2 regions of the Pullulanibacillus sp. KACC 23026 genome follow, and region 2 is predicted to be linked to the other one. Evidence: predicted binding sites of a transcription regulator. Region 2 holds the regulator's gene; the other holds the start of a gene.

Region 1 (12,228 bases), 370 kb from region 2:
TGACCTCAGTCTTACGGTTGAGAATGTCAAAAAACAAACACGTCTTCACTACAGATGTGGAAGCAGCTTTATTCTTTTCACGGCTATTATTAGTGTTTTTCTTTACTTTTTTGTCCCATTGCATCCGCTAAGTGTCCGGATGTTAACACGCATTGCGTTAATCCCTGTTGATCTTGGGCTCTCTTATGAAGTCCTTCGCTTAACCAATGCGGTCAGACACATCCCAGGATTAAAAGTACTGGGCTACCCCGGTCTTTGGTTACAATTACTCACAACAAAAGAACCGGATGCTGACCAAATTGAAGTGGCGATTGCCGCGTTTAATGAGATGAAACGACGCGAAGCTGATACTTTGTTAGAAAAGGATACATCGGTTGTAAGTTAATCCTATTTGGAGGAGGTGATTGAGTTGAAAGGATCATGGTCAAATCTTCTCTTTCTGCTTGTGATTCTTCTTGGTGTAATTGGTCTTGTCTCTTTAATGTGGCTACACCCCATGCTCCTTGTCAAAAGACTAATAATAGGCGGCTTGATAATTGGCGGAATTTATGTTGTTTACCGATTGGTAACTCGCCATTCACCTAATGAAACGCAGGCTTATCGCCGTGCGGTCAGACAATCCAAGAAGCGCAAAAAGCCATTTGCGCGTGAACGCAGACGTTCCTCCTCCAATCTTAGGGCCATTACAACAAATAAATCTCTTAAGAAAAGACGACCTCCTCTTGAGCGGATTCGTCATAAAGGTCACGGACATTTAACCGTTATTGAAGGTAAAAAGAAAAAGAAAAAACGCAGCTTTCTATAAAATTAACCTACTAAAACAGCAAAAACGGATTGGAATCTCTCCAAGCCGTTTTTTGTTGTTTTATAGATAGGGAGTAACCGCATCGGTCCTTCTTTCAATAGAGATCTGTCCTCCGTAAAAAAAAAACCACAACCCAAGGCTATGGTTAATGGTCCGATTCTTCATTATTTTGATGTTGTACAGCTCTTAATTCTTCCACTCTTGAAGCATCCTCTTGAAAATATTGGACAAGATCTCCAATCCGGTCAATGGCGTCCCAACTGAGATGGTGTTCAATACCTTCAACGTCGGAATAAATAGTCTCCGGTTTGACACCGATCACCTTCAAGAAATCCTCAAGTAATTCATGACGAAAAACAAGTCGCTTTCCGAGTTTTTTTCCTTTCGGTGTCAAAACTAATCCACGGTATTTTTCATATACAAGATATTGATCTTTATCCAGTCGTTGAACCATTTTTGTGACGGAGGAGGGATGAACTTCTAGCGCTTCCGCTATATCAGACACTCGCGCGTACCCTTTATCTTCAATTAATAGATAGATTCTTTCGATGTAATCCTCCATGCTCGGTGTCGGCGCCATCAAATCCCCCCTGTTTATTTCCACTTCTACTTGTTATCGGTTTATGACTCCTATGTCTGAACAGTGCCTATTTACTTTTAGAAAAAATGTTTGTGGCCGGTTAGACAGACTATAAAAAATGATACACCACTTGTCCATTTAAAACAAGTCGTCCCCTGTCATTCACTTTGTTTTTATGAGTTAAAAAACAAGCACTTTCTTCCCACGTATTTTCTAAAATTTTTATTAAATTTTATCTCCATAAAACACTTGCAAAAGAAAAAAAAGAGGGAGATCTCCCTCTTTTCAAAAATCCTCTCTTATAAACCGCATTTCAATTGAGCGTTGCAGTTTGTGCAGGTGTTACAGCCGCCTAGTTCTTCGACGGTTCCTTGACGACAGATTGGGCAAGTGTCGCCGACTTCAGATCCGTAAGTGACGTTGGTTTTGTCCAACTCTGTGATGGTGTCCACCAAAACAACTTTGGCCTTTTGCTCAACTTTTGTTTCTGGTAACATTTCATCTTCTTCAAAGGTGTTTTCTTCTGCTTTAAGCGTTAAGACCTGTGCATCACGGCTGCCATCCACATAAACGGTTCCACCTTTAGCGCCGCCTTTGTAAAGACGCTCATAGACCCCTTTAACTTGATCCACTGTATAACCTTTTGGTGCATTAACCGTTTTACTGATCGAGCTGTCTACCCAGCGCTGAATGACACATTGTGTATCCGCATGCGCCTCTGGTGAAAGTTCCATTGCGGTTACAAACCAATTTGGCAGATTATCTGATGAAGCTTCAGGATGCTGATCTAAATATTCTTGTACGATATCGGCTTTGACTTCAATAAACTTACCTAAGCGTCCGCTGCGGAAGTAAGAGAATGAGAAGTATGGTTCAAGGCCGGTTGAAACCCCAACCATCGTCCCCGTGGAGCCGGTTGGCGCAACGGTTAAGAGATGGGAGTTGCGAATACCATGCTCTAAGATACCTTGACGAATATCTTCAGGCATTGTTTTCATATAGCCAGTATTAATGAAACGCTCACGCAAGGTCTTGGTCTCTTCTTCTGTCTTGCCAACCAAGAATGGGAAGCTTCCTTTTTCCTTAGCCAGTTCAATAGAGGTTCTATAAGCCGTTGTCGCAATCGTTTCGAAAATGCGGTCGACAAGCTCATTCCCTACTTTAGAGCCGTATTCTGTTTCACAGTAAATTAAAAGGTCATGAAGGCCCATTACCCCTAATCCGACACGGCGCTCCCCTAATGCTTGAACACGGTTTTCCTCAAGGAAATAAGGTGTTGCATCGATCACGTTGTCCTGCATACGGACACCGACGCGAACGGTCTCTTTTAATTTTTCATAATCAACTTCTTTTGTTGCTTTATTCGCCATATTCGCTAAGTTAACCGCTGCAAGGTTACAAACCGAATACGGAGCGAGTGGTTGTTCACCACATGGATTTGTCGCGACTACTTTTTGTCCATAAGCTTTGGCATTTGTCTTATCATTCGCATTGTCAATGAAGAAAATCCCAGGTTCTGCTGAGTAAGTTGCACAGACATTAATGAGATTCCACAGCTCTCTTGCACGAATCGTGCGGTAAACACGCACCCCAAATCCGCGAGCTTCCCATTCGCGCACATCGCCGCACTCATGCCATTCGTTGTTATAAATCGCCATTTCTTCAGGCGTATAATGCTCGACATCAGGAAAACGAAGTTCGAAATCCCCATCGTTTTCAACAGCATCCATGAATTCCTTCGTAAGGGTGACTGAAATATTCGCACCTGTCAGAAACTCTGGATTATTAACGGTATACGTACCGCCATCTCTTAGGCGTGTTTCAGCCTCTTTAATTGCCTTGTCGGTAAAACCGCCTTGACCCGGAAAATGCTTATAATTAACAATTCCTTGGTAGAGATCCTTTTCTGTTTCGGTGAAAGGTGTAAATTTCAATTTATCCTTCGCTAAAGAGCGAATCGCTTCATCTTCTGCTGTTTCAATTAAGTAGCGCAAAATACGAGGGTTTTGCATTTTCGAAATAATAAATTCTATGATATCTGGATGAGAATCTGCCAGCATGATCATTTGAGCGCCTCTGCGGGATCCGCCCTGCTCAACAAGGTGGGTAAGTTTGGCGATGTCATCTAACCAAGAGACCGATCCCGATGATTTACCATTAACACCACGTGCCAAAGTATTTCTCGGACGCAGAGTGGAGCCATTTGTTCCCACCCCGCCGCCGCGGCTCATGATTTCCATTACTTTTTTGCGATGCTCAGCAATACCTTCTCGCGAGTCCTTAACAAAAGGCATAACATAACAGTTGAAATACGTAACAAACGTATCTGCACCGGCTCCATAAAGAACTCGTCCTGCCGGTACAAAATTCATAGATACAAGCTCTTTGTAGAAGTCATCAAACGAGGCTTGTCTTTTTTCAACAGATGTCTCAACACTAGATAATCCGCGGGCATTTCGTTTCGCAATCTGCTCATAATACACTTCAAGCGGCTTATCAATTACATCAAGGGAGCGTCTGATCAGACCATTCTCACGTTCTTCTTCCGTCGCCAGAACATGACGATAATCCTCCGTCACTTGAATAAGTGCCTCATTAGATTCAGGATATAACTCACGAATAAAACCAAGACCACGTGCAGGAAACTTCGGATCGTTCATCACCGTTAAAACAACAAAATCACCTGGCTTAATGGTTTTCTTCTCGGTATCTTTAAAAGCATAGCGGTCTAACATAACGAGCCTTGAGACACCGCTTCTTGTTGTGCTCATTTCATCCGTAATAGGAAACACCTGCGGGAACAACTCAATGTCCTTGTTCAATGCCTCTTTGTTAATTTCTAATTCTCCTCGCACAGTCACACTCATTCATCTTTCTCCTCCAAACTTATAGGTATACAGCGACAATTCGTTTTGTATAACGGATTGACTGGTGTCATTATATGGACGTCAGGTTTCTTGTTGGGATCTCTATTCTTGACTAACTTCTACAGTTAGTGATACAATGACCGCCATTTGTACTCCTAGTAGTCTTAGTGGGTTTTGTCGTTTTTTGACACAACTCCCCATGGACACTAGGATTAAACTCTATTAACTATCATAGCGTGATTCAAAAAAAAACACAATATATAGTATCGATATTTTTTAGATTTCCACAACATGTTGAAGCTAGAACAATTAGGCAACCAATTGTCAACAATGAAACTCTGAAATCATCTCTCAAACAAGGCTATTAATTTCGACAAATATCGACACGGTCAAGCTGATCCTTATCACAACAGCATTAAATTAATTTGTGAATCGATTTAAGGACAAGTATATGTTAAACTATATATAGATTAAGGATTCTATTTCTTTCAAAACCTAACTCTAACATTTCAAACATAAAGGGGTCGAATCAAGTGGTGGCTTGGATAGTCTTAATTATTCTCATCGTGGCAGCGATTGCGTACTCTCTTACCCGAATGCTTATGCAGAGGCGCTATTTAAAAACATTAACGCAAGAGGAATTCATTGAAGGATATCGCAAAGTGCAACTCATTGACGTCAGAGAACCGAATGAGTTTGAAAACGGACATATATTAGGCGCTCGCAATGTTCCTCTTACTCAATTTAAAATGAGAAAACAAGAGATTCGAAAAGATAAACCCGTCTATCTCTATTGTCAAAACGGGACTCGCAGCACTCGTGCAGCGGCACTTCTGAGAAAATACGGCTGCCAGGAAATCTACATGCTTAAAGGCGGATTTAAGCAGTGGACAGGAAAAGTAAAGAGTAAAAATGCATAACTATTAAGTAAAAACATGGCGTTCACCTAAGGTGAGCGCCATGTTTTTTGTTGAGGGGGAACCCTCCCCCTTATCTTATTTCTTATAATGTAAAACAGGCTGCCGGGCAGCACGGGTTTCGTCCAATCGGCCCACAACCGTTGTATGAGGAGCTTCTTGAACAATTTCGGGGTTCTCTTCTGCCTCTTTGGCGATTTGAATGAGCGTATCTGCAAAATCATCCAGCGTTTCCTTGGATTCCGTTTCAGTCGGCTCAAACATCATGCACTCATCCACAATAAGCGGAAAGTAAATGGTTGGTGGATGATACCCAAAATCTAATAGGCGCTTTGCCATATCCAGAGTCCGAACACCCAACTTTTTCTGTTTTTTCCCTGAGATAACAAATTCATGTTTGCAATGACGATCAAACGGCACTTCAAAATAAGGCGCTAAACGGCGGAATAAATAGTTCGCATTTAAAACCGCATCACGCGATACCTGATTTAAGCCATCAGGCCCCATTGTCCTTATATACGTATAGGCGCGAACGTTAATTCCAAAGTTTCCATAGAACGGTTTAACACGGCCAATCGATTCTGGACGGTTATAATCAAACGTAAAGCCGTCTTCCGTCTTAGTAAGGACAGGCTTTGGTAAATATTTGGCGAGTTCTTTTTTAACCCCAACAGGGCCAGAACCAGGGCCGCCGCCGCCATGTGGTCCTGTAAAGGTCTTATGAAGATTCAAGTGAACGACGTCAAAACCCATATCTCCAGGACGGGTTACCCCAAGAATAGCGTTCATGTTAGCTCCATCATAATAGAGCTTTCCGCCTGCTTCGTGGACAATTTGTGCCATTTCCACAATTTCTTCTTCAAAGAGTCCGAGCGTGTTCGGATTGGTGAGCATTAATGCCGCCGTGTCCTCACCGACAACGCGTCGCAAATCCTCAAGATCGACAAGCCCTTTTTCATTAGACTTAACCGTTATGGTTTCAAACCCGGCTACTGTTGCAGAAGCAGGATTGGTTCCATGAGCCGAATCCGGCACAATGACCTTCCTACGCTTCAAGTCACCGCGCGATTCATGATAAGCCCGGATAATCATGAGCCCTGTCCACTCACCGTGCGCACCCGCTGCCGGCTGCAGGGTCACCTCATCCATTCCCGTAACAGCAGCAAGATTGGTCTGAAGGCGATAGAGCAGCTCCATAGCCCCTTGTACCGTTTCTTCCTCTTGATAAGGATGAATGTGAGCAAGGCCTGTTAATCGAGCCACATCTTCATTAATTTTTGGATTGTACTTCATGGTACACGAGCCGAGTGGATAAAAACCAGAATCGACCCCGTGGTTTCGTCTAGATAAGGCGGTATAATGACGCATGATTTGGAGCTCTGATACCTCTGGAAGCTCTGGATCTTGTTCACGGATATAGTCTTTTGGAAGCGTCTCTGTAAGTTCGACTTCAGGTACGTCACATTCAGGAAGACTATAGCCGATGCGCCCAGGCTTACTATATTCGAAAATCAATGGCTGATCATTTTTACCCACGGATAAGCCCCCCCAACACGTTCACGAATTGATCAATTTCTTGTTTATTGCGCTGCTCTGTCACAGCAATCAGCATCAACTGGTCCCATGACTCATCAAAACGGCCGAGATCCACACCACCGATAAAACCGGCTTTCAACAATTCTCGATTAACCTCTTTGACAGGGCGACCCGTGTTAATCACAAATTCATTAAAATAGGCACCATTATGAACCGGTTCAATTCCGATGGCTTTGAACTGATTGACCGCATAGTGAGCTTTTTGCAAGTTTTGATAAGCAATCTCTTTGATCCCCGTTTTACCTAATGCCGTCATACAAACGGAGGAGGCAAGCGCATTTAAAGCTTGGTTTGAACAAATGTTAGAGGTCGCTTTGTCCCGGCGAATATGCTGTTCACGCGCTTGAAGCGTTAAGACATAGCCTCTTGTTCCATTTTCATCAATGGTCTCTCCAACCAAACGACCAGGTACTTTGCGCATTAATTTTTCAGTTGTAGCAAAATAGCCACAGTGAGGTCCGCCAAATGAAGCGGGAATACCAAGAGATTGGCAATCACCAATCACAATATCTGCCCCTAACTCGCCTGGAGCCGTTAAAAGGCCAAGCGCGAGCGGATTAGAGGAGACGACCAATTGAGCTTTCTTGGCAGCATGTGTAAGAGCCTCAATTTCTTTAACTGGCTCGATTTGACCAAAGAAGTTTGGATATTGGACGATCACACAGGCAGTTTCATCATTGAGAACTGTCTTAAGTTGCTCAAGGTCGGTCACCCCATTGGCTAAGCCTACTTCAATGACCTCGAGATTCTGCCCTTTGGCATAAGTCGCAAGGACCTGACGTGCTTCCGGATGCACCCCTTCAGAAACAATGATTTTGGTTTGCCGGGAAACATTGACACTCAGAAGTGCCGCTTCAGCTAAAGCAGTCTGTCCGTCATACATAGAGGAATTCGCCACTTGCATGCCAGTCAGCTCACAAATCATCGATTGAAACTCGAATATCGCTTGAAGCTCTCCTTGAGAGATTTCAGGCTGATAAGGTGTATAGGCAGTATAAAACTCAGAACGAGAGATCACATGATTCACAATCGACGGAATATAGTGATCATAGACACCAGCCCCTAGAAAAGAAGGCGTCTCTTTCGTGTTCACATTTTTTGCTGCAAGGCTTGACATGAATTTAAACAAATCACCTTCGGATAGAGCTTCTTCTACTTCAAGACGGCCTTTAAAACGCACTTTTTCCGGTACGTCGCTAAAAAGGTCGTCAACCGATTCCACTCCTATCACTTTTAGCATATCTTGTCGGTCTTGATCGGTAACGGGCAGATAGCGAAATGTCCCCATTGATTCTCTCTCCTTTTTCTTTATCCTCTTTTATAAAAAGGGGCTTTAACGATGATGGCTTTTCGGCGCTTGCCGCGCACATCAACTTCTACTTCTGTTCCGAGCGCTGCATATTCAACTTCAACTAAAGCTAATCCCAGGTTCTTCCCAAGAGTAGGCGATTGAGTTCCGGTAGTCACCTCGCCAATCTTCTTCTCTCCCACGAATACTTCATAATGAGTTCTAGGAATGGCTTTATCAATCATTTCTAGACCAACAAGCTTTCTTCTTGCCCCATTTTCTTTTTGATCCTTTAATACAGCTTTCCCAATAAAATCAGCTTGCTTATTCGGCTTTACAGCAAAGCCAACCCCGCCCTCAATTGGGCTGATGGAAGCACTCAATTCTTGACCATATAATGGAAGCTTGGCTTCAAATCGAAGCGTATCACGCGCACCAAGACCACACGGCAAAAGGCCTTTATCTTGCCCTGCCTCAAGAATGGCCTCCCAAAGTTTGGGGGCGTCAACCCATGGACAATAAATTTCAAATCCATCTTCACCCGTATAACCTGTTCTTGAAACGAGTGATGAAATTCCCGCTAATGGGACATTCTCTTTAAATTTAAAGAAACGAATAGCAGAAAGATCCTCATCCGTTAATGTTTGCAGGATGGTCTCTGCCAAAGGACCTTGGATAGCAAGCTGTGCCACTTGGCTGGAAACATTAAGAACCGATAACTCTTGAGGGGCATGCTCCTTCATCCAATCAAAATCTTTGTCAGTATTGGAGGCATTAACGACAAGCAAGTAATCTTCATTGTCTCGTTTGTAAATAATAAGGTCGTCAACGGTTCCCCCGTTTTCATAACACATAGCGGTGTATAGAGCATCTCCGGCTTGAAGCGGAAGGACATCATTCGTTACGAGACCTTGTAAAAAGGCCTCTGCACCTGTTCCTTTAACTTCAATTTCACCCATATGGGACACATCAAATAATCCCGCCCGTTCACGCACAGCCTTATGCTCTTCCTTGATGCTGCTGAATTGAACAGGAAGGTCCCACCCTCCGAAATCAATCGTTTTGGCCCCAAGAGATTTTACCTGATCATAAATTGGAGTTCTTTTCAAAGTTGTCATTGCCGCGCCTCCTTGCTTTTTCGAATTTGAAGTTTCTAATAATTCCGACCAATAAAAAAGGACAGAGAAAACACGGGATCCGTGTCTCTGTCCTTAATACCGGAAAGTTTAATGAGGTCTACCGCTTTATTAGTATCCTCGCCTCGTCGGTGGCTCCATTCGCGGAGCGCTCTCCAGAGTTGCGTCGATCAAGAGTTCCTTTGCCTGAGAGATTGGCACGGTGGCTTGCTCCTTCGGCGCCGCTTGTTCAAACGGTCTCTCCCCTTGATCTCATTCGCATATTTCCTATTAAATTGGCACATACTACTCACACCATTTAACATTAATAGCTCAGTAACAAATTCTATCCTATCATGTGATGAACTGTTTGTATAGTAGAGAAAAATCGCATATCGCACAACATTCTCTTATCTTCTTATAGATTAACCCATTATATGGGAGGCATTCATAATGAAACCAACGATTACCTTTGATCGCTCATGGCAAGATGCATTTCCTGCCTATTTTGAGGCAGACGGTCCATGGGCGGATTGGGAATTATTCCAATTAGCACATACGGCAGAAGAACAGCTTATTGTTCCTCATTTTGAAGGTTTAGTAGCCCCCGATCACTTACCTGAACTTCAATTATTGCCGCACCAGGTGGAAACTGCTCAGACCGTTATCGAAAAAATGCATGGAAAGGCTATCCTGGCTGATGAAGTAGGTCTTGGTAAGACCATTGAAGCAGGGCTCATAATGAAAGAGTATATGATTCGCGGCTTGGCGAAAAAAATCCTTATTTTGGTACCCGCCTCACTTGTCCTTCAATGGGCAAAAGAACTAAATCAGAAATTCTTTATACCAGCCGTCCCGCAGAGAAAAGCGTATGTCTGGGAGCAATGTGATGTAGTGATCTCATCTATTGATACCGCGAAGAGAAGTCCGCATGCCGATATTATTCTTAACCAGGATTATGATCTCGTCATTATTGACGAAGCTCATAAACTCAAAAACCACAAAACCAAAAATTATCAATTTGCCAAACAAATTAAGAAAAAGTTTTGTTTACTATTAACGGCAACCCCGATCCAAAACCGAATCGATGAGCTTTACTATCTAGTCTCTTTACTAAAACCGGGCTATTTGGGCGACGCTGAATCCTTTTTTCAGCGTTATCGAAGCGGAAAAAGCGCCGTTCAAAATGAGGACACCCTCAAACGGCTGGTTAATCAAGTCATGGTTCGCAATCGGCGAAAGGATACAGACTTTAATTGGTCGAAACGCCATGTTCAATCTATTGATATTAGTCTAAGTGATGAGGAAAAACGAGTCCATGACGAAATAGAAGCTTTAAGGGGTCTGGATGTCTTAAAAGGCTTTCCTCTCATTACACTTAAACGAGAGGCATGCTCAAGTAAAGAAGCGGTCTTCATGACCCTCAAAAATATGTTTGAAAAGAACAATGCTTCACCTGTCTTACAGCAAGCGTTATCCCCGCTTCTGTTAACCTTGCAAAAAGTGAACCGGAACTCCAAAGCCGAAAAGGTACTTGAATTAATTCAAACGATTGATGATAAAGTGATCATTTTTACTGAATACCGCGCCACTCAGCTTTATCTGCAATGGTTCTTGAAACAAAACGGCATTACCTCGGTTCCTTTTAGAGGCGGTTTTAAACGGAGCAAGAAAGATTGGATGCAACAATTGTTTAAAAATAACGCGCAAGTTTTGATTGCTACAGAAGCAGGCGGTGAAGGCATTAATCTTCAATTTTGTCAGCATGTGATTAATTATGACTTGCCATGGAACCCTATGCGTCTTGAACAGCGGATCGGCCGCGTCCACCGTCTCGGTCAAGAAAAGGATGTGCACATTTATAATTTTGCGATTAAGAATACCGTCGAAGAACATATTCTCCACTTATTGTATGAAAAAATTGATCTGTTCGAGAATGTCATCGGCGAATTGGATGATATCCTTGAACGGTTAGACCTTAAACAACTGGACAAGGAAATTTCTTCAATTTTAAATGAATCCGAATCCATTGGTGAGATCAAAATCAAGTTTGATAATCTCACAAGCGTCATCAATGCTGAAAGATTCAAAGAGGAAGAGGAGGAAGTCATCGATGCGGCAGGAAGCCATTCATGATTACTTAGAGACTTACTTTCGTGCAAGCGGCTGCGATATCTTAGAGTCCCGTCCTCATTTTTTAAAGGTCAAGCTGACGGTGGATATGGATAAACGGCTCATGAACCGGCCATTTTATTGGCATTATGTTGAGAAGCTCGGCAATCAGCCAGAAACCGCAACGCTCACCTTAAAAACAGCTTTTAACGGTGATGAAGGCGAATTGATTCATTTTGGTTCTCCTCGCCTTCACCAAATCTTTCAAAGCACCAAAGAAATGGCCCGCTATATCCGGCTTTACGAGGAAGCCCCGAACAGTTCCCAACAAAAAATAGGACTTGTCCCATGGTTATGTATAAATACGAAAATCAGTTATTGCTGTGATGTCAAAAAGGATATGCTTCTGTCGCTTGGAATTAATTTACTGAATGGGATGATTGTCCGCGACTTCCATGAATCGATGACTAAGCTCTCCTTAACTCCTAAAATCCCTGATTTCTGTTACACGATGAGTCCGCTCATCAAACCAGTCAGCGGATTAAAGCGCTTAGAAGCCATTGTTGAAAAACTGATCCAAGAAGAAGAACATAAATGGGCAGAAGCGGCACACAAGCGTTGGGAAAATGACCTTGATCTTCTGAATCGGTTTTATGAAACCATCGAAGAAGACGAGGATCCCGAGCAAGCAAAAGTTAATTACGACAAGGAAAAAGAAGCGCTTCGTCAGCAATATGAACCCCATATTCGCGTTTCTATCCTGAATGGCGGACTGTTTTATCTGACGCCTGGACAAATGGGATCTTAAGACCTTTCAGTGGAGACAGCCGTCAATCTAAAAAAAGGGTCCGAAAGCTACTCGCTTTCGAACCCTTTTTTTACCCGGTTGTTTTCATTAACTTGGTTACCTATTGAACAAGCGAATTTAGCAACAGTCCTTTGGAAAAA
Region 2 (12,228 bases):
CACGCGACACTTCCTCGCGAACAACAGGCAGGTTTTCGTTTACAATCTTTTGCATTTCTTTTTCAATGTTTGGAAGATCTTCGACTGAGATAGCTTGGGAGACGACATCAACATCATAATAAAACCCTTCTTCAATAACCGGTCCGACACCTAAATTAACTTTTCCATAGAGGCGCTTGATGGCTTGAGCCATAACATGTGTCGTGGTATGTCTCAGCATTTCAAGAGCTTCAGGGGCATCTTCTTTTAAAATTTCTAAAGAACCATCACGAGTTAGCGGTCTCGTCAAATCGATTAATTCACCATTGAATTTAGCTGCAATGGATTGTTTTAACAGGCCTTTACTAATAGCCCCCGCAATATCTGCTGCTGATGAACCTGCCTCATAGGACTTAACGGCCCCATCCGGAAAGGTAATCTGAATCTGATTACTCATGATTGTCACTCCATCCTATTAGTCTCACGGCTTGAAGAGCTGCCCCCGATATTTGCTTTCCGCACCTTTTTTTAAACGCAAAAAAACCCGCCCCAAAAAAGGGACGAGTTTAATGTCGTGGTTCCACCCTTGTTTCTAACTTCCAACTGAATAAAAGGAAGCTAGATCTCGGTTCCAGATAACGGGAATGCCCGTTGTTGATTACACATTAAGTCCTAAGACCTCATTTTCACCAACAAAGCTCGGAGGGGGTAAATTTTCGCTTTGTTAGGAAGTTCCACCAACCCTTCCCTCTCTAAAAAACAAAAAAACGAAAACTCTTGGCCTCTTCAATGCCGATCTAAGTTATATTATGTAGGTAATTATAGCGAGAAAAATAAAAGAAATCAAGTGCTCTAGTTAAGCCTTCCATTTCTGAGTTTTCGCTTCTTTAAAAGGATGAAAGGTCACGCGTTCCTCAAACACTTTCTGTATCGTTAGCATTTCATCCGCATCTGGTCGATCGGTATAAACATATACCTTCTTTGGCGAAAGACCGATGAGACTAAGAATAACAGACGGCTTTGTCTCGATTCCCCATTGTTTTAAAAGGGGATAAAAAGATCTTATGGATGGCACACTCTCAATTAATTCAAACCGATCATTATATAGTTTGAACGGTTTTTCATCAATAACATAAATGGTTTGCTGCAGCGGACTATAATTCCGAATGATTAACCTCAATTTTTCTACAAAAGAAGCGTATTCCTGCTGAAGCTTATACTCATCAAGCGCAAGCTCCGTCATCCGCAATAACCAGCTATGATAGCGGTGCAATCTAAAGGTTTCGATTGATTCAAAACTAAAGGTTGTTGGACTTTTAAGCAGATCTTGGATAGAGGTTCGAATGAGGTCTTCTCTTTTAGGAAGGCGGTTAAGATTCGGCAGGTCCTCGCGCTCTCCAGTTAAGATGCTATGAATAATATCAAGAATCATTGCCTGTTCATCCGGATCGGTATAATAAAACTGCGACTTTAGAATTTCTAAGAACCACCGATCCTCATAATAATCAATAATAAACCGAGTTAACAATTGAGAAAGCTTGTCTCTTGTATAAGTGGTTAACCCACGCTGACTTCCTTCAATAAAAACCTGCATGTCCTCCTTCTTGACATGAAAAAGCGTCCGATTCTCAGGATCATCAAGCATTTTATATAAAGCCTCAGCCTCTTCGCGAGACGCAAAACTGACAGCAATCAAAAACAGTCCCCTCCCTAAGCAACAACGTTTATAACACTATATGGGAACCCAACCAAAAAAATGACTAGCCTATTACTTGAATTTTCTCCATGCAGCTTCTTCCCCGAATGAACGCCATTTCCTGAAGTTGGGGCTGTAACGGACACTCAGTCCGTTACAGCCCCATTTTCGCCCTTTCCACCCTCGATTTCACCTTCTAATGGACTCCATGTCCGTTAGAAATTGCCTCAGCTTGTCACACTACTAACTCAAGACAACCCGCCTCGGAGCATAGGTTAGAGACGCAAGGACAAGCCGTACAGGCCCCCCTCCCCCAAAAAAAGAGTGCCCCAAAACGTCAGCGTTTGGAACACTCTCATTCATTCTATATATCTGATCTTCTGTTTCTTCCTCTGAGCGAAACGGCCACTGTATAATGACGAATCCGCTCCATTAATCGTTTGGCTTTAACGAGCTCAATCCCGCTTTTATTTGAATAAGCAAGATGTTCTTCTAATTCATCCAAATTATAATTCGAAGTAAAAAGAGTTGGGAGATTTTCCATGACACGCCTTTGAAGAATGCTTCCAAGAACATCATCGCGAATCCATGGGCCCATCGTCTCTGCCCCAATATCATCTAAAACAAGCAAAGGAACCGTTCGAATGTACTCAAGCTTGTCCTCAACCGAACTGTCTTGGATCGAATTTTTTATTTCTCTAAAAAAGTCAGGTGTATAAACCATTAAAGATTCCACTTGACCTCTTTCAGCCAAAGTATTTAAAATAGCCCCCATAATATGCGTTTTCCCGACTCCAAAGTCGCCATAAAAGTACAGACCTTTCGTACTTTGCGGATCTTGCAAGTAATGTTCCACAAACCGAACCGCTTCTCTTAACGCTACCTTGCGCTCCTGTTCCGTGCTGTCGATCGTTCGAAACGTCGCCTTTAGGATTTTTTGAGGAACATAATAACTCTTAATCAAGGTCTTCTGTCGTTTCTGTTGCTCAACCTGAAGCTTAATTGAACAAGGATGGTAGGTCACCGTAATCCCGCCCTTATCGTCAACCAAACTAGGTTGATAGCCTGGTAGTACATTAGGGCATTTCTCAAGCCCTGGACATGCCGCACAGTTATGGTTCGCTTCTGCAACTTCATAAGCTTTTGATAGATAGCGTGTCAAAAGCGCATCCGCTGATTCCGGATGTGCCTTTAAAAACGCTTGTACGTCCGAGTCTTGATAGACATAAGTGCGAAACGACTCCATATTTTGTTCTGGTTTTTGGTTTCTGAGCATTTGGTTAAGAGTTTGCTTAATAGATTCCACTTAATCACCGCCTAAAGGCTTTTTAGATAATCATCCAGCCATTTTTCCTCTTCTTCTGAAAGCGTGTTTTTGGATGAATTGGTTTTCACAGGGGCTTCACTCGATTTCGTTTCCTTCATCCATTGCGGAATGACTTCTTGGTGCCCATTTGTTGTTCTTGAACGAGACGTTCCTCTTGTTGAGCGAGTGGACGATTGCTTCTTCCAATCTTGATATTTCTTATGCTCAGACTTTGCTAAAGCCATCGCGTCCCGCACGGTCTGAATCTTCTTGCGCGTCCAATGACTGGCGATCTTTTCTATATAACTCTTAATAAGTTTCTTATCGTTGACTAACATCGTGTAATCTAATAAAACATTGATGACACCAGCAGGCAGTTTCTGATCGATTAATAGACCTTCCACAATGCGCAAATCGGATTGGACAGGCTCTGCGCCTCCTGCCAAATGCCGCAGCAAATCATATGGCGAGAGACTTTCAAAAAGGCGAACTTGTGCCTCATATTCCGTTAGCTGTTCGTCCTCTTCTCGATTCGGTTTCTTGTCCATTTTTGGCACTCTTAAGCTGAGCATTGGCAGTTGATTGCCATTTTCAAGCTGGTAATAATGCCTCACCGCTTTTCTTAAAGCAGGGATATCGATCTCATCGTTGTGAAGAAAGGATTGCTGGATAATGTGAGCCATGGCTTGCGGTCCGATCTGGTACACAAAGGAAAGCTGAACAATAACCTCCTTGACCGGTTCCGTAAAAGACTCTTTGGAGATAATACAATCGGATAGATGCAAGTAGAGTTCATCAAAATCAAAGGAAACCGAAAGCTTTGGCTTTGATGATTGGGGTTCCTTCAATGGGAGTGAATTCTCCACCTCGTTATGAAGATTCTTAAGTTCAGACGGCCTTAGAGAAGCATAAATCTCATTAAACGAAGCCGTCACCTCTTCATACTCATCCTCTTGTATAGGCATAGACGAATTAAACTGTTGTTTGAGTCTCATATATTCATGCCGGCCTAATCGGTTGAACAAATATATATTTAAAACACCATCCGCAAAAAAAACATCAGGTTCGAGCGGACGCTTTAATTGATAGATAAATAGAGAACTCTCATCTGTTTTCTTCTTAAAAACAGTTAAAAGCCCCATTGCCTCGAGCTTTTTCCTTTCACGCAAAAGCGTCTCAAGCGTACAAGCTGTCTGCAGCATTAAGTGATTGTGACTCCGCTCCCCTTGTTTTTGAGATTCAAAAAACAAAGTGGTATAGAGCTGACAAGCCAATGGACCAATAAGCGGCTGGTAAAGGCTGGTCAGAATTTCAAGATGACGATAATCAATAGCTTCAGGTTGGGCGGCCACATACTGATCAACAGGTAATAACTCTTTCCAATGAAGTGACATGCGGATCCCCCTTTTTTCACTATTTTTTCAGGAATAACAAAGCGTGTTGACACCTCAAAAAAAATGGAGGTAACAGCACGCTATAAGCTTCTTCTGGCCATGTCAGCCTTTAGTCATCTTTGTTCACTTTTTTTAATAAGTCTTTCAGTTCATGAATAAACACATTAATATCCTTAAACTGGCGATAAACCGAAGCGAATCGAACATAAGCCACTTCATCAATTTGAGACAGCTCATCCATCACTAATTCCCCGATTTCATCACTCTTAATCTCGGAAACGCCGCGGCTTCTCAATTCTTTTTCAATTCGATTGACCGCGTCTTCCAGCTTTTCAAGGGGTACCGGCCGTTTTTCACAAGCTTTAATTAACCCTCTCAATATCTTATCTCTATTAAAAGATTCACGATTCTCCCCTTTTTTCACAACGACTAAAGGGATTTCCTCAACGGTTTCAAAGGTCGTAAAGCGATAATGGCATGCTTCACATTCTCGACGTCTTCTAATCGATCGACCTTCATTAACCGGTCGCGAATCCAATACACGTGTCCCGACATGATGACAACTTGGACAATGCATCACTATTCACCTGCCCAACCTCAGCTTTTCTTTAATAGTACAAAAAACGACAAGAAGAGACAAGCCTAAACTTCATCTCTAAACTTGCAGAAACTTCAATCAACCAACTGATAGGTTCGAGAAAGGTGCTGATACAAACTTGAACAGAGTGTTTGTCCATAGCCGGCATTCAATCCTCTATCCACTGTGAAAGAGACATCCACAGACGTTTTCATAGGGCTTGCAGAAATAACCGTTAAGACGAGAAGCCCTTTTCGTTTTCCGTGGACTTTGGCAGCAATTTCGCCGCGGTCTGCCGAATCCGCCATCAAGGTTAAGGCGTGTTCTTTGTTAATCCACTCCCGGCAAGTTTCTAAAATTTTATTTTTGGTTGCTTTATAGTAATGCGTTTTGAGTCGCTGATCAGAATGATTATCTCTTGTTTCAATATGAGTTTCAAAGAGTCGTGAAAAAAAACTCATCATTAGCACCGTCCTTTTTCTTTTATTATAACAAACTTTAGACAAGCTGCTTCAATCTTTTAATGGAAAAAGCGCCAAAAAGTTTGGCGCCCTTTTAGAATTACAAGTTATTAAGGGGTTTTTGACTAAGCTTGCCACCTCTCTATGTACGAGAGCGCGCCTTCATCAATCCGGAAGTGCCTCTTGCCACAATTTGAAAAAGAGGTCCCTTATCGCGCTTAATGAATGGAAAAAGGAACGTGCCACTCTTGAAGAATGTGTAAAAGCTGTTCCCGAGTCTCAAGAATCGATCCCTCATTGTTAATGATCCGCTCCGCATAAGCTCGCTTATCTTCAAGGGGCATTTGCGCTTGGATACGAAGGCGTGCGTCCTCTTCTTTCAAATGATCACGCGCCATTAATCGTTGCAGCTGTGTTTGGGCTGATACATAGACTAACAGCACTTTGTCACACCAATCCGTTAATTGACTCTCGATTAAGAGTGGAATATCAAGAACAACCGCCGGAACAGCTTTCTTCTCATAAATCGCGAGTTGTGCCTGCATCCATTCGCGCACCCTTGGATGGACAATCGCGTTCAACTGCTTTCGTTTTGATTCATCCTGGAAAATAATGAACCCAAGCTTTTTGCGATCCAGCTGACCCTCCCTTTGAAGGACGTCCCCAAATGCTTGCACGATTTCGTCCAATGCAGGCATCCCAGGCTCAACCACTTTTCTCGAGGCAATATCCGCATCAATCACTGGAATCCCCAAATCAAACAACATCTTAGATACCGTACTTTTCCCGCTTGCAATGCCGCCCGTCAACCCAATCTTAAGCACGCCGCTTCCTCCTCTTTTGACAGTTTGGACAAAAATGAGTGCCGCGGCCGCCGAGTTTTATCTTCTTTATTGGCGTGCCGCATTCCACACAAGGCTCACCTTCTCGCCCATACACCGCAAGCTTCTGTTGGAACATGCCCATTCTTCCTTGTCCGTTTCGGTAAGTTCTTACTGTACTGCCTCCCATTTCGACCGCTTCTCCCAGCGTTTCTTTTATGGCTGGGACTAATTGGTTCAGCTTGGCCTGACTCACTTGATCGGTCGGTGTCTCAGGGTGTATGCGTGCCCTGAACAGTGCTTCATCGACATAGATATTTCCTAGACCAACAACAACGGTCTGATCAAGCAACGCTAACTTAATGGCTCTTGTTGTATTCTTTAAGCGTTGTTTAAGAAGAGCAGCCGTAAAGCGCTCTTCCAGGGGCTCTGGTCCAAGCTGCACTAACGGAAGCCGCCGTTCTTCTTCCCCTTTTGGAAAAACATGCATCGTCCCAAACTTGCGCACATCCTTGTAATGGAGTTCGCTTCCATCCGTAAAGGTAAAAATGACATGCGTATGAGCATCCTTCGTGACATCCGCTCGGTGGTTGAAATAGACATACTTTCCCTCCATACGGAGATGGGAAACAAGCACCTCCTCATCAAGGTCTAGGCAGAGAAACTTCCCTCTTCTCCTGATGTTATGAATGGTTTGCCCCTTAAGACGCTCCGCAAATTCATGTGAATCAGGCGGCTCTTTAATTAATTTTGGCCAAAAAATCACAACATCGCGAATGGTTTTGCCAAGAACCAGTTGCTTAAGCGTTTCCTTCACTGTTTCGACTTCAGGTAATTCAGGCATACAACGCTTCCTTTCAATAGAAAAAAAGCCTTCCTTAGCTCTTTTAAAACTTAAGGATGCGGCTATTTTCTCACTTTCTATTTTGCATCATACCAGGTTGGTCCAAACGATACATCTGCTTTTAAAGGAACCTTGAGCTCTATTGCCTCTTCCATGACGTTTGGCACTAAAGTTTTCATAAGTTCTAATTCCTCTTCAGGAACCTCGAAAATAAGTTCGTCATGCACTTGCAGAAGCATCTTGGACTTCAACCCTTCTGCTTTTAACCGGTGGGACATATTAACCATCGCCATTTTAATGATATCTGCCGCACTCCCTTGAATAGGGGTATTCATGGCCGTGCGTTCTGCAAAACTCCGGCGATTGAACTGACGGCTTGTAATATCCGGCAGATAGCGGCGGCGATGAAGCAGTGTCGTCACATAGCCATCCCGTTTGGCTTTTTGAACAACATCTGTCATATAAGCTTTGACACCAGGGTAGCTTTCCAGATATTTTTCAATAAACGCGCCAGCTTCCTTTCTCGTAATCCGAAGGCTTTGCGACAATCCAAAATCACTGATTCCATAGACAATCCCGAAATTAACCGCCTTCGCATGACGGCGCATCAGATCGGTGACTTCGTCTTCCTTAACCCCAAAAACATCCATGGCCGTTTTCGTATGAATGTCTCGTTCCTCCTGAAAAGCTTCAATCAGATTAGCATCCTCGGCGATATGAGCGAGGACTCGCAACTCAATTTGTGAATAGTCAGCGGAAAGAATCGTCCAGCCTTCGTGAGCAGGAATAAACGCATGGCGAATACGCCTGCCTTCTTCCATTCGAATGGGAATGTTCTGCAGGTTAGGATCCGTTGAGCTCAGTCGGCCGGTTTGGGTTAGAGCCTGATTATATCTTGTATGAATCTTCCCTGTTTTTGGGTGGATGACCTTTAATAGACCGTCGATATAAGTGGAGCTTAATTTCCCCAATTGACGATATTCTAAAATCTTATCTATAATCTCGTGTTGTCCGGCAAGTTTTTCTAAAACATCGGCCGAAGTCGAATAGCCGGTTTTTGTCTTTTTAGCCGCTGGGAGATTCAATTTTTCAAATAAAATTTCACCGAGCTGTTTAGGTGAATTAATATTGAATTCAACCCCTGCCAGCTGATGAATCTCTTTCTCCAATCGATCAAGTGATGCCGAAAACTCTTTTCCCATCTCATCAAGCGCTTCTTTACTAACGGCGATGCCCGTCTCTTCCATTTCTTCAAGTACTTGTGAAAGAGGCATCTCTAACTCATAATAGAGACTTTGCTGTTGATTGTCTTCGAGTGCTTCCTTCAGGATCGGAACTAGCTTTTCAAGTGCCATGGCTTTTCTTGCGAGATGATCCCCTAACACGTCATCCGCTGGGATGCTTCTTTTTGCCCCTTTTCCATAAACGGCCTCATCTGAAAAAGCCACATGGATATGATGCCGCTTGGCGAGCCCCGCCACATCCACTGCTGATTCTGAGGGGTCAATAAGGTAAGCAGCCAGACTGACATCAAAAGTCACACCCTTAAGCTCTATCCCATGCCAATGCAAAGCAACAGCTGCTGCCTTTTGATCAAATACAATTTTCTTAAATTCAGGATTAGATAACCACACTTTAAAAGCATCTGACTGGAAAGCGACCTCTTTAGGAATAAATACGCCGCCATCTTCAGAGTATAGAGCGAATCCATTAATGGACGTAAAATGATAGTTTTCTTCATTCAATTCAACGATTAGCGACGCTTCTTTTGGAAGATCTTGAGGCTTTACTTCCTTTAATGTTTCAAAGGAAACGTCCACCTCCTCAGCCGCTTGATCTTTGACTTCTTCAAAGCCGATTCGCTCAAGCAAGGTATTAAATTCCAACTCTTTAAAAAGAGCAATAAGGTCTTCACTGTAATGCTGATTAAACGTAAGCTCAGAAAGGGCCGCATCAACAGGCGCTTCTGTAAAAATAGTCGCAAGCTCTTTGCTCATATAAGCCTGTTGTTCAAACTCTGTTAATTTCTCTTTGAGCTTTTTCCCAGATACCTCATCCAAATGGTCAAAAACAGCCTCCAATGAGCCAAACTGCTTAAGAAGTTTAATGGCTGTCTTTTCACCGACACCCGGTACACCTGGAATGTTATCAGAGTTATCTCCCATAAACCCCTTCAAATCAATCACTTTAATCGGATCGATTTCATAGCGTTCACGCACCTTCTCAGGCGTGTACTCATCCACTTCCGTAATCCCTTTACGCGTCAAAGAGACCGTGATGTTATCATCGACGAGCTGCAATAAATCCTTATCTCCAGAAAATATTTTAACCGACCAGCCCTCTTTAGCTGCTCGCTTAGACAAAGTCCCAATCAAATCATCGGCTTCATACAGTTCTTTCTCATAGCGAGGAATGCCTAGTAAATCAACTACCTCATGAATGAAAGGCAGCTGTTCGGAAAGTTCGGGCGGTGTTTTTTGTCGTGTCCCTTTGTATTCCTTAAACGTCTTATGTCTGAAGGTCGTCTTTCCTGCATCAAATGCCACGAGCATATGTGTGGGCTGCTCCTCCTCGATCACTTTGAGCAGCATCATCGTGAAGCCATAGACTGCGTTTGTATAAACTCCCTTTTCATTATTTAAGAGAGGCAGGGCAAAAAAGGCTCGGTAGGCGATACTATTGCCATCGATCAAAACGAGTTTATTCATGTATCGGACTCCTCTTCTTCTAAAGCTTTTTTAAAATAAATGGTAAATGTGGAGCCTTTACCAACTTCACTGTTAGCCTCGATCTCTCCACCATGCGCTTCAACTAGATGCTTTACAATGGCAAGTCCGAGACCGGTTCCTCCAGAATCTCTGCTTCTTGCTTTGTCCACCCTATAAAATCGTTCAAATATTCGAGGTAGTTCTTTCTTCTCTATGCCAATACCCGTGTCCGATACTTCCAAGATGCCCCACTGCTCCTCTTCCCTTACTTCAATGGAGACTCTTCCTCCCTGCGGTGTGTAAGCAATCGCATTGTTTACAAGATTAACGATAATCTGTTTCAGCCGGCTTGGATCACTTAGTACTTTTATCCCTGCATTCTTATAATCCAGCTGAATATCAATGGCTTTTGCTTGAGCACGTTCTGTTAGCGATGGGAGAGATTCATTCATAACGGGGATCACTTCAGTAGGGATTAAAGGAATGGAATAATGAGGCTGTTCGATTTTAGATAGCTCTAAAAGATCATGAACAAGATTTTGCAGACGCTTGCTTTCATACATTATGATCCCTAAAAATTTTTCTGAAAGCTCTCTGTCTTGGTAACTGCTATCTAATAAGGTTTCGGAAAATCCAATAATTGAAGTGATAGGTGTTTTCAGTTCATGAGAGACGTTCGCTACAAAATCCTTTCGCATTTGTTCAAGATTCTTAAGCTCAGTAATATCATGAAATAAGACAACAACCCCGCGGACTCGTTGCTTAGAATCAATAACAGGTGCACAAGAGACATCAAAATATTTTCGATAAATATTAATGTTTATCTTATAAGTTTTGGACAGCCGTTTTTCAGTAGCAAAGGACTCGAGTATAAGGGCGTTAACCTCCTGGGTTGGGGTCACCTGCTCATAAGGTTGATCCCGCCAATCCTGATCTCCTAATTTAAATGTTTCTCGATAGCTTCGATTGACCAGGATGACTCTGCGATCTGCATCAATAAAAACCAGCCCGCTCCCAATGTTTTCAATGAGTGTTTTTAGCTGGTCCTCCTGGGCTAAATAGGTCTTCTCTAATCTTTCCATATCTCTAGCCATTTGATTCAAGACGGTGTTTAACCGACGCGCTGTGCCCCTGTAATTAGAAGCGATAATCCGCTGGCTGAAATTACCTTTTGTCAAATCAATCAATAGATCTGTTGCCCCTTTTAGAACCCTCCGGTAATAACTAATGATCCGAATAAGAATAATGAGAAAGAGAAAACAGACAAGAATGAGCGGAATCATGCACGGCCGCCCTCAAATTTATAACCCAGTCCTCTTACCGTTATAATATATTTTGGATGACGTGTGTCGTCCTCAATTTTTTCTCTCAAATGACTCACATGCACATCAACAATTCGAGTATCCCCGGCAAAATCATATTGCCAGACAGAGCTAAGCAATTGATCACGTGTTAAAACCTTATTTGAATTCTTAACAAGATAATATAGGAGTTCAAATTCCTTAGGGGTCAACGTCATCAGTTCGCCTTTAAACGTCGCCTCATAATTTGACGGGTCAATCACCAAATCTCCTACAGTAAGCTGTTGAACAGGCGAAGCAGCCACCTCAGCGGCTGGTTCAGATAGTTGGGAGCGCCTAAGAAGAGCTTTGACTCTTGCAACAAGCTCTCTCGGACTAAAAGGCTTGGTCATATAATCATCTGCCCCAAGTTCAAGACCTAGAACCTTATCAAATTCATCATCCTTAGCCGTTAACATCATGACAGGCAAGGTGCTCTTCTCCTGTCTAAGCTCTCGGCATACTTCCAAACCATCCATCTCTGGGAGCATAACATCTAAAATGACGAGATCTAACGCTTCAGTACGGGCTATATCCAGTGCCTCACGCCCATTTGCAGACTGTAAAACCTGAAAACCAGCCCTCTCAAGATTAAAAGATAATAACGTCAAGATAGAAGGTTCATCATCTACTGCCAAAATTCGCTTAACCACCTATTATCCTCCCCTGGTATTGGTTCTCGAATCCTGAAGCCAGCTACCAATACCTTATCACTTTTTCATTATTTAGAGATCCCTATCAAAACTATAATAGCCTGCTAGTTCATGACAATCTCTTTTTATCATACACTTTTTGCACCCAACAATAAAGTTTTGTACAGACGGCATTCTTACTAGAGTTGCCCGCTTACCAAAGAGTGAATAAAAGACTATTAATCATGATATTGGCCCCTAATGGCTTGTCTAAACTTATCTCAGATTAAAAAAACCTGGTTCAGAGTCTTCTCCAAATCAGGTTCCAAATGGTCATCGTATTGTAACATCCATCAAACGTTTATATCGAGCCCATACCTTCCTTATTTTACACGCCCATTAGATTATTGAAAGCTGCTTGCGGCTCAACCAGCAGGACTCTCTAGTGAAAAATAGACCTTGTAAGACAC

The links. Region 2 encodes NrdR, which represses ribonucleotide reductase genes. Its sites were predicted from a motif close to AACACNATATATNGTGTT; they were not measured.
Region 1: PU629_RS08055 (vitamin B12-dependent ribonucleotide reductase) is a predicted target of NrdR. The motif match lies at 4,503-4,520, and genes of this name have one in related genera.

Annotation. Positions count from the first base shown of each region.
Region 1 is NZ_CP119107.1:1,722,161-1,734,388, reverse strand. It holds gene PU629_RS08070 (DUF1385 domain-containing protein) at 1-385, shown strand, start outside; gene PU629_RS08065 (SA1362 family protein) at 410-805, shown strand; gene mntR (transcriptional regulator MntR) at 951-1,385, opposite strand; gene PU629_RS08055 (vitamin B12-dependent ribonucleotide reductase) at 1,685-4,252, opposite strand; gene PU629_RS08050 (rhodanese-like domain-containing protein) at 4,849-5,172, shown strand; gene gcvPB (aminomethyl-transferring glycine dehydrogenase subunit GcvPB) at 5,248-6,705, opposite strand; gene gcvPA (aminomethyl-transferring glycine dehydrogenase subunit GcvPA) at 6,698-8,053, opposite strand; gene gcvT (glycine cleavage system aminomethyltransferase GcvT) at 8,074-9,171, opposite strand; glycine riboswitch at 9,354-9,445, opposite strand; gene PU629_RS08030 (DEAD/DEAH box helicase) at 9,622-11,304, shown strand; gene PU629_RS08025 (YqhG family protein) at 11,282-12,088, shown strand.
Region 2 is NZ_CP119107.1:1,355,368-1,367,595, reverse strand. It holds gene thrS (threonine--tRNA ligase) at 1-436, opposite strand, end outside; T-box leader at 533-778, opposite strand; gene ytxC (sporulation protein YtxC) at 836-1,675, opposite strand; gene dnaI (primosomal protein DnaI) at 2,040-2,981, opposite strand; gene PU629_RS05985 (replication initiation and membrane attachment family protein) at 2,993-4,375, opposite strand; gene nrdR (transcriptional regulator NrdR) at 4,485-4,952, opposite strand; gene PU629_RS05975 (hypothetical protein) at 5,048-5,416, opposite strand; gene coaE (dephospho-CoA kinase) at 5,632-6,180, opposite strand; gene mutM (DNA-formamidopyrimidine glycosylase) at 6,230-7,078, opposite strand; gene polA (DNA polymerase I) at 7,156-9,786, opposite strand; gene pnpS (two-component system histidine kinase PnpS) at 9,783-11,069, opposite strand; gene PU629_RS05950 (response regulator transcription factor) at 11,066-11,779, opposite strand.